One region of the Pseudomonas izuensis genome, then DNA from elsewhere that is predicted to be linked to it. Evidence: riboswitches for the same ligand, from Rfam matches in the RefSeq annotation. Region 1 holds a riboswitch; the other holds the start of a gene.
The links. Region 1 has a riboswitch for cobalamin ahead of cobO (cob(I)yrinic acid a,c-diamide adenosyltransferase). Riboswitches for the same ligand answer to the same signal wherever they lie in the genome.
Positions count from the first base shown of each region.

Region 2: it holds a riboswitch for cobalamin, as region 1 does, so the genes downstream of both, cobW (cobalamin biosynthesis protein CobW) here and cobO (cob(I)yrinic acid a,c-diamide adenosyltransferase) in region 1, are expected to answer to the same signal.

Region 1 is NZ_AP017423.2:5,067,960-5,074,481, reverse strand. Features, by position in the region: gene LAB08_RS22455 (C40 family peptidase) at 1-346, shown strand, start outside; gene LAB08_RS22450 (C40 family peptidase) at 512-1,048, shown strand; gene LAB08_RS22445 (O-methyltransferase) at 1,067-1,720, shown strand; gene LAB08_RS22440 (PQQ-dependent sugar dehydrogenase) at 1,836-3,149, opposite strand; gene LAB08_RS22435 (hypothetical protein) at 3,218-3,802, opposite strand; cobalamin riboswitch at 3,956-4,184, shown strand; gene cobO (cob(I)yrinic acid a,c-diamide adenosyltransferase) at 4,267-4,878, shown strand; gene LAB08_RS22425 (cobyrinic acid a,c-diamide synthase CobB) at 4,875-6,257, shown strand; gene bluB (5,6-dimethylbenzimidazole synthase) at 6,254-6,522, shown strand, end outside.
Region 2 is NZ_AP017423.2:2,696,364-2,702,885, reverse strand. Features, by position in the region: gene cobN (cobaltochelatase subunit CobN) at 1-1,630, opposite strand, end outside; gene cobW (cobalamin biosynthesis protein CobW) at 1,634-2,695, opposite strand; cobalamin riboswitch at 2,795-3,006, opposite strand; cobalamin riboswitch at 3,195-3,420, shown strand; gene LAB08_RS12155 (CbtB domain-containing protein) at 3,542-3,736, shown strand; gene LAB08_RS12150 (CbtA family protein) at 3,748-4,452, shown strand; gene LAB08_RS12145 (cobalamin biosynthesis protein) at 4,449-4,862, shown strand; gene cobM (precorrin-4 C(11)-methyltransferase) at 4,957-5,703, shown strand; gene nfuA (Fe-S biogenesis protein NfuA) at 5,847-6,431, opposite strand.

The DNA of each region.
Region 1 (6,522 bases):
TTTCGATTGCAGCGGTTTCATCGGCTATCTGTTCCGCGAAGAGGCGGGCATGAACCTGCCACGGTCCAGCCGTGAAATGATCAACATCGATGCACCGTTGGTCTCGCGCAACAAGCTTGAGCCGGGTGATTTGCTGTTCTTCGCCACCAACGGCCGTCGCGGTCGTGTCAGTCACGCCGGGATCTACCTGGGTGATAACCAGTTCATCCATTCCAGCAGCCGCAAAAGCGGTGGCGTGCGGATCGATAGCCTGGGCGACAGCTACTGGAGCAAGACCTTCATCGAAGCCAAGCGCGCACTCGCGATGGCTCCGAATGCCAGTCCGATTGTCACGGCGCGCAAGTAAGCGGACAGTTCGTAAGGCGAACTTAAAGTCTTACTTGAAGTTTGCCGCATAAGCGCTAGAATCTGATCCATGAATGATGGCAAACCGCCTGCGTACTGCGCAGGCGGTTTTCTTTTCTGCGTCCTCTGCAGAAAAAAGCCGCAGCCAGATCAGGATGCTCTGCTTATGTCGACGTCGGCCCGCCTCGCAATCATGCTTTTCGCAGCGCTGCTCAGTGCCTGCGCCAGCCGCACACCACCGCCAGCGCCGGTGGTTCGCGCTCCCATCGTTTTCGGTCCTTCCCAAGCCTTTTCGCCTGAAGCGGAAGATGTGCTGTTTCGTGCATTGGGCCTGGTGGGCACGCCTTATCGCTGGGGTGGCAATACACCGGACTCCGGTTTCGATTGCAGCGGGCTGATCGGTTATGTGTACCGTGATGTCACCGGCATTTCCTTGCCGCGCACCACCCGCGAAATGATCTCCATGCAAGCGGCCGATGTCGGCAAGGAAGGCCTGCAAACAGGTGACCTGGTGTTCTTCGCCACCAACGGCGGCTCGCAGGTCAGCCATGCCGGCATCTATGTTGGCGAAGGTCGTTTTGTCCATGCACCTGCCACGGGGGGCACGGTCAAGCTCGACAGCTTGTCCAAGGCTTATTGGCAGAAAGCCTACCTGAGTGCCAAGCGCGTCCTGCAACCGGAGCACCTGGCGCGCAATCCGTAACAGCCAGAGGTTGTGGTCATGACCGCTCGCACGCTCAATCTCGACGATTCGCTCTATCACTACCTGCTTGACGTGTCCCTGCGCGAAACGCCGCTGCTCAAGCGTTTGCGCGACGAAACCCAGGCGCTGCCCATGGCGCGCTGGCAAGTGGCGCCAGAGCAGGGGCAGTTTCTTGCATTGCTGGTGAAACTAACCGGCGCCAGGCGTTTGCTGGAAGTCGGCACCTTCACCGGTTACAGCGCCCTGTGCATGGCTTCGGCATTGCCGGAGGGCGGTTCGTTGATCTGCTGTGATATTCCGGGCGATTACAACGCAACGGCGCGCCGTTACTGGCAGGAAGCCGGGCTGGCGGGGCGAATTGAGCTGCGTCTGGCGCCGGCGCTGGAGACCCTGAGCAAACTGGATCAGCCAGGCCAGTTCGATCTGATTTTCATTGATGCCGACAAGGCCAACTATCCAGCCTACCTGGAGCATGCGCTGCGCCTGTTGCGCACCGGCGGTCTGGCGGTGTTCGATAACACGCTGTGGAGCGGTCGGGTGCTGGAGGACAATCCAGAAAGTGCAGATACCCGAGCCATTCAAGCGCTCAATCGTGCCTTGAAGGATGACTCGCGGGTCGATCTGTCGCTGTTGCCGCTGGGGGATGGGCTCACCCTTTGCCGCAAACGCTAAACACAGAGTCCCTGTGGGAGCGAGCCTCCTCGCGAAGAGGTCAGCACATTCAGCATCAAAGTTGCCTGTACTGACGCATTCGCGAGCAGGCTCGCTCCTACAGTGGTATGTGGTGCTATTTAGTTGCCGACACCCGCCACACCTTGTTCCCCACGTCATCGGCCACCAGCAAATCTCCCTGCTGGTCTATCACCACACCCACCGGCCGGCCCATGGCGTTTTCTTCGTCATTGAGGAACCCGGTGAGTACATCCACCGGCTGTCCGCTCGGTTTGCCGGCGCGGAAGGGGACGAAAATCACTTTATAACCGCTGTGTGGCTTGCGGTTCCATGAACCATGCTGGCCGACAAAGGCACCTTCCTTGAATTGCGCCGGCAGCGTGTTGCCTTGGGCAAACGTCAGCCCCAGCGACGCGGTATGCGGGCCGACCGCATAGTCCGGCGCAATCGCCTTGGCCACCAGTCCGGGGTTTTGCGGTTCGACGCGGATGTCGACGTGTTGGCCGTAATAGCTGTAAGGCCAGCCATAGAACCCGCCGTCCTTCACGGAGGTGATGTAGTCCGGCACCAGGTCGCTACCGATTTCATCCCGCTCATTAACAGCCGTCCACAATGCGCCGCTCGCAGGCTCCCAGGCCAGTCCGTTCGGATTGCGGATTCCCGAAGCAAAGATCCGGTGGTTGCCGGTGGCGCGATCCACTTCCCAGATCGCCGCGCGTCCTTCCTCCTGATCCATGCCGTTCTCACCGACGTTGCTGTTCGAGCCGACGGTGACGTACAGCTTGCTGCCGTCCTTGCTGGCAATGACGTTTTTGGTCCAATGGTGATTCAGGGTGCCCCCCGGCAGATCCACGACTTTGACCGGCTGCGACTTGATCGACGTGTCGCCGTTTTCATAGTGGAAGCGCAGCAGGCGGTCGGTGTCGGCGACGTACAGATCATTGCCGACCAGGGTCATGCCGAAGGGGGAGTTGAGGTTTTCCAGGAATACCGTGCGAGTTTCGGCGACACCGTCGTGGTCGCTGTCCCGCAGCAGGGTGATGCGGTTCGGGCTGGGTACGGTTGCACCGGCGCGGGCCATGACTTTTTTCATGACCCAGCCACGAATGCCTTTGCCGTCATCCGGTTTGGGCGGGGCGTTGGTTTCGGCGACCAGCACGTCGCCATTGGGCAGTACATACAACCAGCGCGGATGATCGAGTCCCTCGGCAAAAGGGGCCACTTGCGTGCCGGCGGCGGCGACGGGTCTGGCGCCGTCCGGCCAGCCGATTGCCGGGGCGATGTTCACCGTCGGCATCAGCGTCTTGTTGGGTTCCGGGAGTTTGGGCGACGGGCCGGTGCCGTCGGAGACTTGCATCGTGGAGGTCTCACCGCAACCGGCGAGCCCTCCGGCGAGGGCGATGATGAGAGCGAGCTGAAGCTTGCGCATGCTGATCTTCCCTATGAATCCATTGACCTGATCAGTAGAGAAGCGCAAGCGCGTGATGGTTCAACCGGTCAGCCGCGGGCCTCCTTGAGCAGCACGGCGATGCCCGGGTGGTAATGGCCCGCTTCGTTGCGCAACTTGCGATAGGCATAAGGGAAATACCAGGCCACGGCGCAGGTGTGCTCCTTTTGCAAGTCGTCGACCATGTCCTGCAGTTCTTCCGGGGTGGCGCCATGCTGGGCTTTTTGCGGTGCGACGAACAGGCAGCCGAGTTTGAGGTCGCTGGCGTAGCTGATTTGTCTGGCGTTGCTGGTGATGTCTTGCAGGGCCTGGGTCAGGTTCAGGCTGTTGACCCGTGGCCAGCGTTGTGTGGCCTGCAGCCAGGCGCGTGTTTCGGGCGTGGCGATAAACAGGTCGGCGCGACCATTGCGTTCGCCTTCTTCGATCTGTTTGCGGGTGGGCGATTGTTGCAAGGTGACCATTTCCGCCATCCACGCCGACGAGGAGAGCAGACCGAGGTTGGCTTTTTCGTCGAGCCAGTACGGCGTTTCGTTATCGCCGCGCACGGCGTTGTAGCGGTCGATACACTCGAACCAGCGCTCCAGCACCGGGCGCAGGAATTCCAGCTTCGGATTGCTGATGATCATGCCTTGCATGTGGCTCACCCTTGTTATTGTGTTATGAGGTTTGTGGCGCTTTGATATCATTGCTGGGCGTGCGGCACAAGATTGACGTCAGTAAATTGATTGACGGTAGATAATCACTTGCGCGGCCTGTCTTCAATTGACGCTCCACCCCCAACCCTCTAACCTTCGCGGCTTGTTTCAGGTGCTCTGTGGCTTGCGCCGACAGAGTGAAACAGGGAAGCCGGTGAGTGGCCGATTCAAAGCATGATGGCCTGCAATTCCGGCGCTGCCCCCGCAACGGTAAATGAGTGAACACTGTGCCTTGAGCCACTGTGTCAATTGACATGGGAAGGCGCACAGTCGGCAAACGCCGCTCATGAGCCCGGAGACCGGCCTGATCCATCCAAGCGGCATCACGGTGGGCGATGCCAGGCTTCTTGCCATCTATTCTTGTGCCTGCCCGCCGTTATCCAGCCTCAACGGAGAGCTCCCCCATGACTGATACCCCTGATCGTGACGAACGTCATCTGGCGCGCATGTTGCGCAAGAAAGCCGTGATCGACGAACGCATCGCCAATTCCCCGAACGAATGCGGCTTGCTGCTCGTGTTGTCCGGCAACGGCAAGGGCAAGAGCAGCTCGGCGTTCGGCATGCTCGCCCGGTCGCTGGGCCATGGCATGCAGTGCGGCGTCGTGCAGTTCATCAAGGGCCGCAACAGCACCGGCGAGGAATTGTTCTTCCGACGCTTCCCCGAGCAGGTGCGTTTTCACGTGATGGGCGAAGGCTTTACCTGGGAAACCCAGGACCGTCAGCGTGATATCGCCGCCGCGGAAGCGGCCTGGGCGGTGTCGCAGGAACTGCTGCGTGATCCAGCCATCGGCCTGGTGGTGCTGGATGAATTGAACATTGCGCTCAAGCACGGGTATCTCGATCTCGATCAGGTGCTCAGCGATTTGCAGGCGCGTCCGCCGATGCAGCATGTGGTGGTCACCGGTCGCGGCGCGAAGCCGGAGATGATCGAACTGGCCGACACCGTCACCGAGATGGGCATGGTCAAGCACGCCTTCCAGGCCGGGATCAAAGCGCAAAAAGGCGTCGAGCTGTGAATCAACCTCGTCATTGCCCGGCGGTACTGATTGCCGCGCCGGCCTCCGGTCAGGGCAAGACCACCGTCACTGCCGCACTGGCCCGTTTGCATCGCAATCAGGGGCGCAAGGTTCGCGTGTTCAAATGTGGCCCCGACTTTCTCGACCCGATGATCCTCGAGCGCGCCAGCGGTGCGCCGGTGTATCAACTGGACATGTGGATGGTCGGCGAGCAGGAAAGTCGCCGCTTGTTGTGGGAAGCCGCAGGCGATGCCGACCTGATCCTGATTGAAGGGGTGATGGGGCTGTTCGACGGCACACCGTCCAGCGCCGACCTGGCGCGGCACTTCGGTGTGCCGGTGCTGGGCGTGATCGACGGCACCGCCATGGCCCAGACCTTTGGCGCACTGGCGCTGGGGCTGGCGCGCTATCAACCGGATTTGCCGTTTGCCGGGGTCCTGGCCAACCGCGTTGGCACCTTGCGTCACGCACAATTGCTCGAAGGCAGCCTGACTGAAGGCTTGCGCTGGTACGGCGCCTTGTCCCGGGAAACCGGGATCGAATTGCCAAGCCGGCACCTCGGCCTGGTGCAGGCCAGCGAGTTGAACGACCTGGATATGCGCCTCGATGCGGCGGCCGATGCCCTGGCCAGCAGTTGCGAAGTCGCGCTGCCACCGACGGTGGAGTTCGCCGCGCCGGATGTGATCGCAGCCGAACCGTTGCTGTCCGGCGTGCGCATCGCCGTGGCCCGGGACGAAGCGTTTGCCTTCACCTACGGTGCCAGCCTCGATTTGTTGCGGGCGATGGGCGCCGAGTTGTCGTTCTTCTCGCCGATCCGCGACCGTGTGTTGCCAGAGGCGGACAGTCTGTATCTGCCGGGTGGTTATCCGGAATTGCATCATGTGGCACTGTCACAGAACACGTCGATGCTCGATGCAATCCGCGCGCACCACGCCGCCGGCAAGCCGTTGCTGGCCGAATGTGGCGGCATGCTGTATTTGCTCGATTCGCTCACGGATGTCGAAGGTGCTCGCGCAGAACTGGTCGGCTTGCTGAGCGGTGATGCGGTGATGCAAAAGCGTCTAGCCGCGCTGGCCCTGCAAGCGGTCGAACTGCCGGAAGGTTCGCTTCGCGGCCACACCTATCACCACTCGCTGACCACCACCGAACTGACGCCGATTGCCCGGGGCTTGAGTCCCAATGGTGGGCGCGGGGCGGAAGCGGTTTATCGCGAGGGGCGAATGACCGCTTCTTATGTGCACTTTTATTTTCCGTCGAATCCGACGGCGATTGCCGCGCTGTTTGCGCCAGACCGTGAGGACGCCTTCGCGAGCAGGCTCGCTCCCACAATGGATAACCTAGACCCTGTGGGAGCGAGCCTGCTCGCGAAAAGGCCATGACCGACAACACATTCAGTCAGGCCGAACGCGAAGCGGTTTATCGCGCAATAGCCGAACGCCGCGACATGCGCCATTTCAGCGGCGGAACTGTCGAGCCCGAACTATTGCGCCGTCTGCTCGAAGCCGCGCACCAGGCACCGAGTGTCGGCCTGATGCAGCCCTGGCGTTTCATTCGCATCAGCGACCGGGCCTTGCGCGGCAAGATCCAGGCGCTGGTGGAAGAAGAACGCATCCGCACTGCCGAGGCCCTGGGCGAGCGAACCGA
Region 2 (6,522 bases), 2.4 Mb from region 1:
CGCCGTAGGTGTTGCGCAGCCAGAAGTAAAACGCCAGGTAACCGTGGGGCGGCACCAGGTCCGGGTCGTGATACACCGCACTCGGATCGACCTGATAGCCCCGCGCCGGCTGAATACCGACGAAGGTCAGGCCGAAACGCAGGCCGGCGATCATCATTCGTCCACTGCGATACATCGGATCGTTTTCCGGTGGCCCCCAGCGCTCCTGCACCGCCGCGCGGTTGGCTTCGGGCAGTGCATTGAACATCACCAGGTAGTCGTCCATGGCCAGGCTTTGCTGGCACGGACGCTGGTCGATTGTGTCAAGATCGTTGCTGACGCCGCCGAGTAATTGCTGGATCAAATCGGTGCCGCTCTGCGGCAAATCGGCCGCTAGCGGATACCCTTCTTGATGAAGCGCACGCAGAATATTCAGCGCAGCGGCCGGGGTATCCAGGCCCACGCCATTGCCGATGCGACCGTCACGGGTCGGGTAATTGGCGAGGATCAGCGCCACCCGCTTTTCAGCATTGTGCAGGCGCGCCAGATCGATCCAGCGTCGTGCCAGTTCGGCGACAAAATCCATGCGTTCCGGTTGTGGCCGGTAGCAGACCACATCGGACTGACTGCGCTCGCTGCGCCAGGCCAGGTCCTTGAAGCTGATCGGCCGGCTGATGATCCGCCCGTCCAGTTCCGGCAGCGCGATGTGCATCGCCAGGTCACGGGGCCCGAGACCCTGCTCGCTGGCGCGCCAACCCGGTTCGTTGTCCTGGGCGCAGATTGCCTGAATCACCGGGATATTGCGGCGGAACGGCCGCAGATGCGGCGCTTCGGGGCTCGATTGCGCGAACCCGGTGGTATTCAGAATCACCCCCGCCTCGACTTCGTCCAGCCAGTCCTCGACCACCGACAGGCAGCCGGGTTCTTTCAGACTGGCCACTGCAATCGGCAACGGGTTCAGCCCCGCTGCCTGCAAACGCTGGCAGAAAACATCGATGAATCCGGTGTTCGCCGCCTGCAAGTGCGAGCGGTAGAACAGCACCGCCGCTACCGGCTGACCGGCCTGCCAGTCAGCCTGCCAATCCTTCAGGGTCGCGGGGCTTTTTCGTGGGTGGTAGACCGCCGTGCGCGGCAGGATGTGTGGCTCGGCCCAGGTGTAATCACGGCCCAGCCAACGGTGGGCCAGACAGCGAAACAGGTCCAGCGCATTGGCCATGCCGCCCTGGCGCAGGAAGTGCCAGAGTCGGTCACGGTCTTCGGCAGGCACGGTGCTCAGATCGCTGAGCTCCGGGTCCGGACGGTCGTCGCCCGGCACCAGGATCAGTTGCACACCGCGCTGCGACAACTCCACCAGGCGCTCGACGCCATAGCGCCAATAAGCGATGCCGCCATGCAGCGAGATCAATATGACCTTGGCATGGCGCAGCACCTCATCGACGTACAGATCGACCGAAGCGTGATTCTGCACCTGCATCGGATTGGCCAGGCGCACGCTCGGGTAATCGTCGGGCAACTGCTGCGCCGCTTCGGCGAGCAGCGCCAGGCTGGAGTCGCCGCTGCACAGGATCACCAGCTCGGCGGGGGTTTGTCCAAGGTCGGCAATGTTGTCATCCGACACGAATCCGCCGGGCTGGGTCCTGAGCAGGTGCATGGATTACACGCTGAGCGCGGCGCGCAATTGCGCTTCGAGTGCGGCGGCGTCCAGTTCCTGGCCGATCAACACCAGACGTGTGGTGCGCGCTTCTTCGGCGCCCCACTGACGGTCGAAGTGCTTGTCGAAACGGGTGCCCACGCCCTGGATCAGCAGGCGCATCGGTTTGTTCGGAATCGCCGCGAAGCCTTTGACCCGCAGGATGCCGTGCTGGACCACCAGTTGCGTCAGCGCGTCCAGCAGCAGGCTCTCGTCAGAGGCAGGCAGTTCGATGGAGATGGAATCGAACGCGTCATGGTCGTGATCGTCTTCACCTTCATGGTGGTGATCGTGATGACTGTGACGGCTGTCGATGTGTTCTTCGGAACCGGCGCCGAGGCCGATCAGCACGTCCAGCGGCAGGCGACCGTTGCTGGCTTCGATGACCTTCACCGCCGGCGGCAGCTCTTCGGCGACTTCCAGGCGCACGCGGGCCAGGTCTTCCGGATTGATCAGGTCGGCCTTGTTGAGGATCACCAGGTCGGCGCTCGACAGTTGGTCGGCGAACAGCTCGTGCAGCGGCGACTCGTGATCCAGGTTCGGGTCGAGTTTGCGCTGGGCGTCGACCTGGTCCGGGAACGCAGCGAAAGTGCCGGCGGCCACTGCCGGGCTGTCGACCACGGTGATCACCGCGTCGACGGTGCAGGCGCTGCGGATTTCCGGCCACTGGAAGGCCTGGACCAAGGGCTTTGGCAGGGCCAGGCCCGAGGTCTCGATGAGGATGTGATCGAGATCGCCGCGACGGGCGACCAGTTCGCGCATCACCGGGAAGAACTCTTCCTGCACGGTGCAGCACAGGCAGCCGTTGGCCAGCTCGTAGACGCGGCCGTTGGCTTCTTCTTCGGTGCAACCGATGGAACATTGCTTGAGGATTTCGCCGTCGATGCCCAGCTCGCCAAACTCGTTGACGATCACCGCGATACGGCGGCCCTGGGCGTTGTCGAGCATGTGCCGCAGCAAGGTGGTTTTGCCCGAGCCGAGGAAGCCGGTGACGATGGTGACGGGGAGTTTGGCCAGTGTTTTCATCGGATGCCCTTTGGCAAGGTGGCGGGCATACGGGACGAGAACCGGCAACGCGCCTGCGCGCCGGAAGCATTCGCCACCGGATCACCCCGCCCGGTTGTAGTGAGAATCTGTATCGAGGCAGGTCTCCTGGCTGACAGTGTGCCAATCCTTGGATTGGCGTTGGCTGCGCCTTCCCGCGGGCTCAGGACCTGAGCGTGCAGTGGCGTGGCAGCGAACATCACCGTTCACAGTTGCGGGGGCAGCCGCGGCATTGACCGCGTTCCCTTCTTAGCTTCGGCAAATGCCGAAGAACCTCGAAAGCGCAAGGCTACGCATCGTATTGGGGCGGGTCAATGATCATGCTGAGTTCTGTGGTGGCCGGGATGCCGCCATCGCGAGCAAGCTTTGCTCCTACAGGTTGTCGGTGTCCTTGTGGGAGCAAAGCTTGCTCGCGATTGGGGCAACTCGGTCTCAAGATGAGAACCGGTGCCAATTGACGCCCCACCCCCGCCCATGCTCTCCTACACACCTTGTTACGGGTGCCCTTCACAGGGTGAAACGGGAAACCGGTGAATCATGTGCTTTACTCTAAAGCCATGTCAGTCCGGTGCTGCCCCCGCAACGGTAAGCGAGCGAAGCGTCAGATCCACTGTGCCGATGTGGCATGGGAAGGTGATGCTTGAAGGTCAAGGCATTTGCCTGCGCCCCTCGTGAGCCCGGAGACCGGCCCGCAACACGAAGTGATCAAACTTCACTGAATGACAAACCCGCGGTGGGCGGGCGCTGTTCGAATCGCTGCGCGCCCGTTCGTGCAGTGACTCTGCATGCGCTTTTGATTCCCCCGCTGACAGAACAGAGGGAAACGCCATGTCGATCATCAGCAGCACCGGCCACACAGCCTCCTCCAGCACGACTTCCACCCTTGCCCAACGCATCACCGCCGCCATCTGCGCGTCGATCCTCGGTGCATGCCTTGTGTATTTCGCCGGTTTCTCGCACATCGAAGCGGTCCACAACGCCGCCCACGATACCCGTCACAGCTCCGCGTTCCCGTGCCATTGAGACCTGCCGACATGATCAAGCGTATTGCGCAAACTGCAGGGTTCACCGGCTTGCTGGCGGCCCTGTTGCTGACGCTGTTGCAAAGTTTCTGGGTCGCCCCGCTGATTTTGCAGGCCGAAACCTACGAAAAAGCCGAGCCAGCGGTCGTGGAAGTTCATGAACATGCCGCCGGCGTCGCCGCCCATACCCACGATGCCGAGGCCTGGGAGCCGGAAGATGGCTGGCAGCGCGTGCTGTCGACCACGGGCGGCAATCTGGTGGTAGCCGTTGGCTTCGCCCTAATGCTCGCCGGTCTCTACACCCTGCGCGCGCCAACCAAAACCTCCCAGGGTCTGCTCTGGGGCCTGGCCGGTTACGCCACCTTCGTACTGGCGCCGACCCTCGGCCTGCCACCGGAATTGCCGGGCACCGCTGCCGCCGACCTGGCACAACGGCAGATCTGGTGGATCGGAACCGCCGCCTCCACCGCTGTCGGTATCGCGCTGATCGTGTTCAGCCGCCACTGGCTGATGAAAGTCCTCGGCGCGGCGATCCTTGCCGTTCCCCATGTGATTGGCGCACCGCAACCGGAAGTGCACTCGATGCTCGCCCCGGAAGCCCTCGAAGCCCAATTCAAAATCGCTTCGCAGCTGACCAACATGGGGTTCTGGCTGGCCCTGGGCCTGATCAGCGCCTGGTTGTTCCGCCGCAAAAACGATGGCCAATACCACGCATGACTGATGCAAGCACAGCGCCGACCCTGGTGGTCGGCCTGGGCTGCCAGCGAGGCTGTCCCGTCAGCACGCTGCGGGCGCTGCTCGATCAGGCGCTACAGGCCAACCAGATCGAACTTCATCAGATCAAGGCACTCGCCAGCATCGACTTGAAGCGCGACGAACCGGCCCTGATCGAACTGGCCGAGCAGCTTGGCTTGCAAATGATGTATTTCAGCAGCGAACAATTGGCGGTTTATCAACCGCAGCTCAGCCACCATTCGCAGATTGCCTTCGAACGCACCGGTTGCTACGGCGTGGCGGAAAGTGCCGCGCTGGCCCTCGCCGAACAACTGGCCAATACCCCTGCCAAACTGCTGATCCCACGACAAAAATATGCCCAGGCGACTCTGGCATTGGCCGGCGCCGCGTAAAATCCCCGATAATCCCCGCCTTCGATCATGAGCAATCTTCATCTGAAGCTTGCCTGGCCCTCTTTACTGACCCTCTTTTTCACAGGAGCTGACGATGACCGTCTATTTCATTGGTGCAGGTCCCGGCGACCCGGAACTGATCACCGTAAAGGGTCAGCGGCTGATTCGCAGTTGCCCGGTGATCATCTTTGCCGGCTCGCTGGTGCCCACTGCGGTACTGGAAGGCCATTGCGCCGAACAGGTGGTCAATAGCGCCGAATTGCATCTGGAACAGATCATCGAACTGATCAAAAACGCCCATGCCAACGGCCAGGACGTGGCCCGCGTGCATTCCGGCGATCCGAGCCTGTATGGCGCCATCGGCGAACAGATTCGCCACCTGCGTGAACTCGGTATTCCTTTCGAAATCATTCCCGGCGTGACCGCGACGGCAGCGTGTGCGGCGCTACTGGGCGCAGAGTTGACGTTGCCGGATGTGTCACAAAGCGTGATCCTGACCCGCTACGCGGACAAAACCGCCATGCCGGCGGGCGAAGAGCTGGGCAGCCTGGCGCAGCATGGGGCGACCATGGCGATTCATTTGGGGGTCAATCATCTGGAGAAAATCCTGGCTGAGTTGCTGCCGCATTACGGTGCGGATTGTCCGATTGCGGTGATACACCGGGCGACATGGCCGGATCAGGATTGGGTGGTGGGGACGCTTGAGGACATTGCCGGGAAGGTTGCAGCGAAGGGGTTTCGGCGTACGGCGTTGATTCTGGTGGGCCGGGTGTTGGGTAGCGATCATTTCAGCGAATCGTCGCTGTATCGTGCCGGGCATGCGCATTTGTATCGCCCTTAGGCCCACTTCGCGAGCAGGCTCGCTCCCACAATGGAATGCGGTCACCTGTGGGAGCGAGCCTGCTCGCGAAGGGGCCCATGAATTTCACGCATAAAAAAAACGGCGCTCACGGGGCGCCGTTTTTCATGTTTGCAGCGAACACCTTAGTAGTAGGCGTTTTCTTTCTGCGTGTGGTCAGTGACGTCACGGACGCCTTTGAGCTCGGGAATGCGCTCGAGCAAGGTGCGCTCGATGCCTTCCTTCAAGGTCACGTCTGCCTGGCCGCAGCCCTGGCAACCGCCACCGAACTGCAGAACGGCGATGCCGTCCTCGACCACATCGATCAGGCTGACCTGGCCGCCGTGGCTGGCCAGTCCCGGGTTGATCTCGGTTTGCAGGTAATAGTTGATGCGCTCGTTGACCGGGCTGTCGGCGTTGACCATCGGTACTTTGGCGTTGGGCGCCTTGATGGTCAGCTGGCCGCCCATGCGGTCGGTGGCGTAGTCGACAACCGCGTCGTCCAGGAAGGCTTCGCTGAAGTGATCGATGTAAGCGGTGAAGCTTTTCAGCCCCAGCGCAGTGTCTTCAGGTTTTTCTTCGCCCGGCTTGCAGTAGGCAATGCAGGTTTCGGCATACTGGGTGCCAGGCTGGGTGATGAAGACGCGGATGCCGATGCCCGGGGTGTTCTGCTTGGAGAGCAGATCAGCCAGGTAATCATGGGCGGCGTCGGTGATGGTAATAGCGGTCATGGAAACTCCTCGCAGGCTTGGGCGCAGTTTACGCCAATCATCGCCGCGCACAAAGTCCTAGTATTTTTGTCGGGAAAGATTCCGCTGCCCC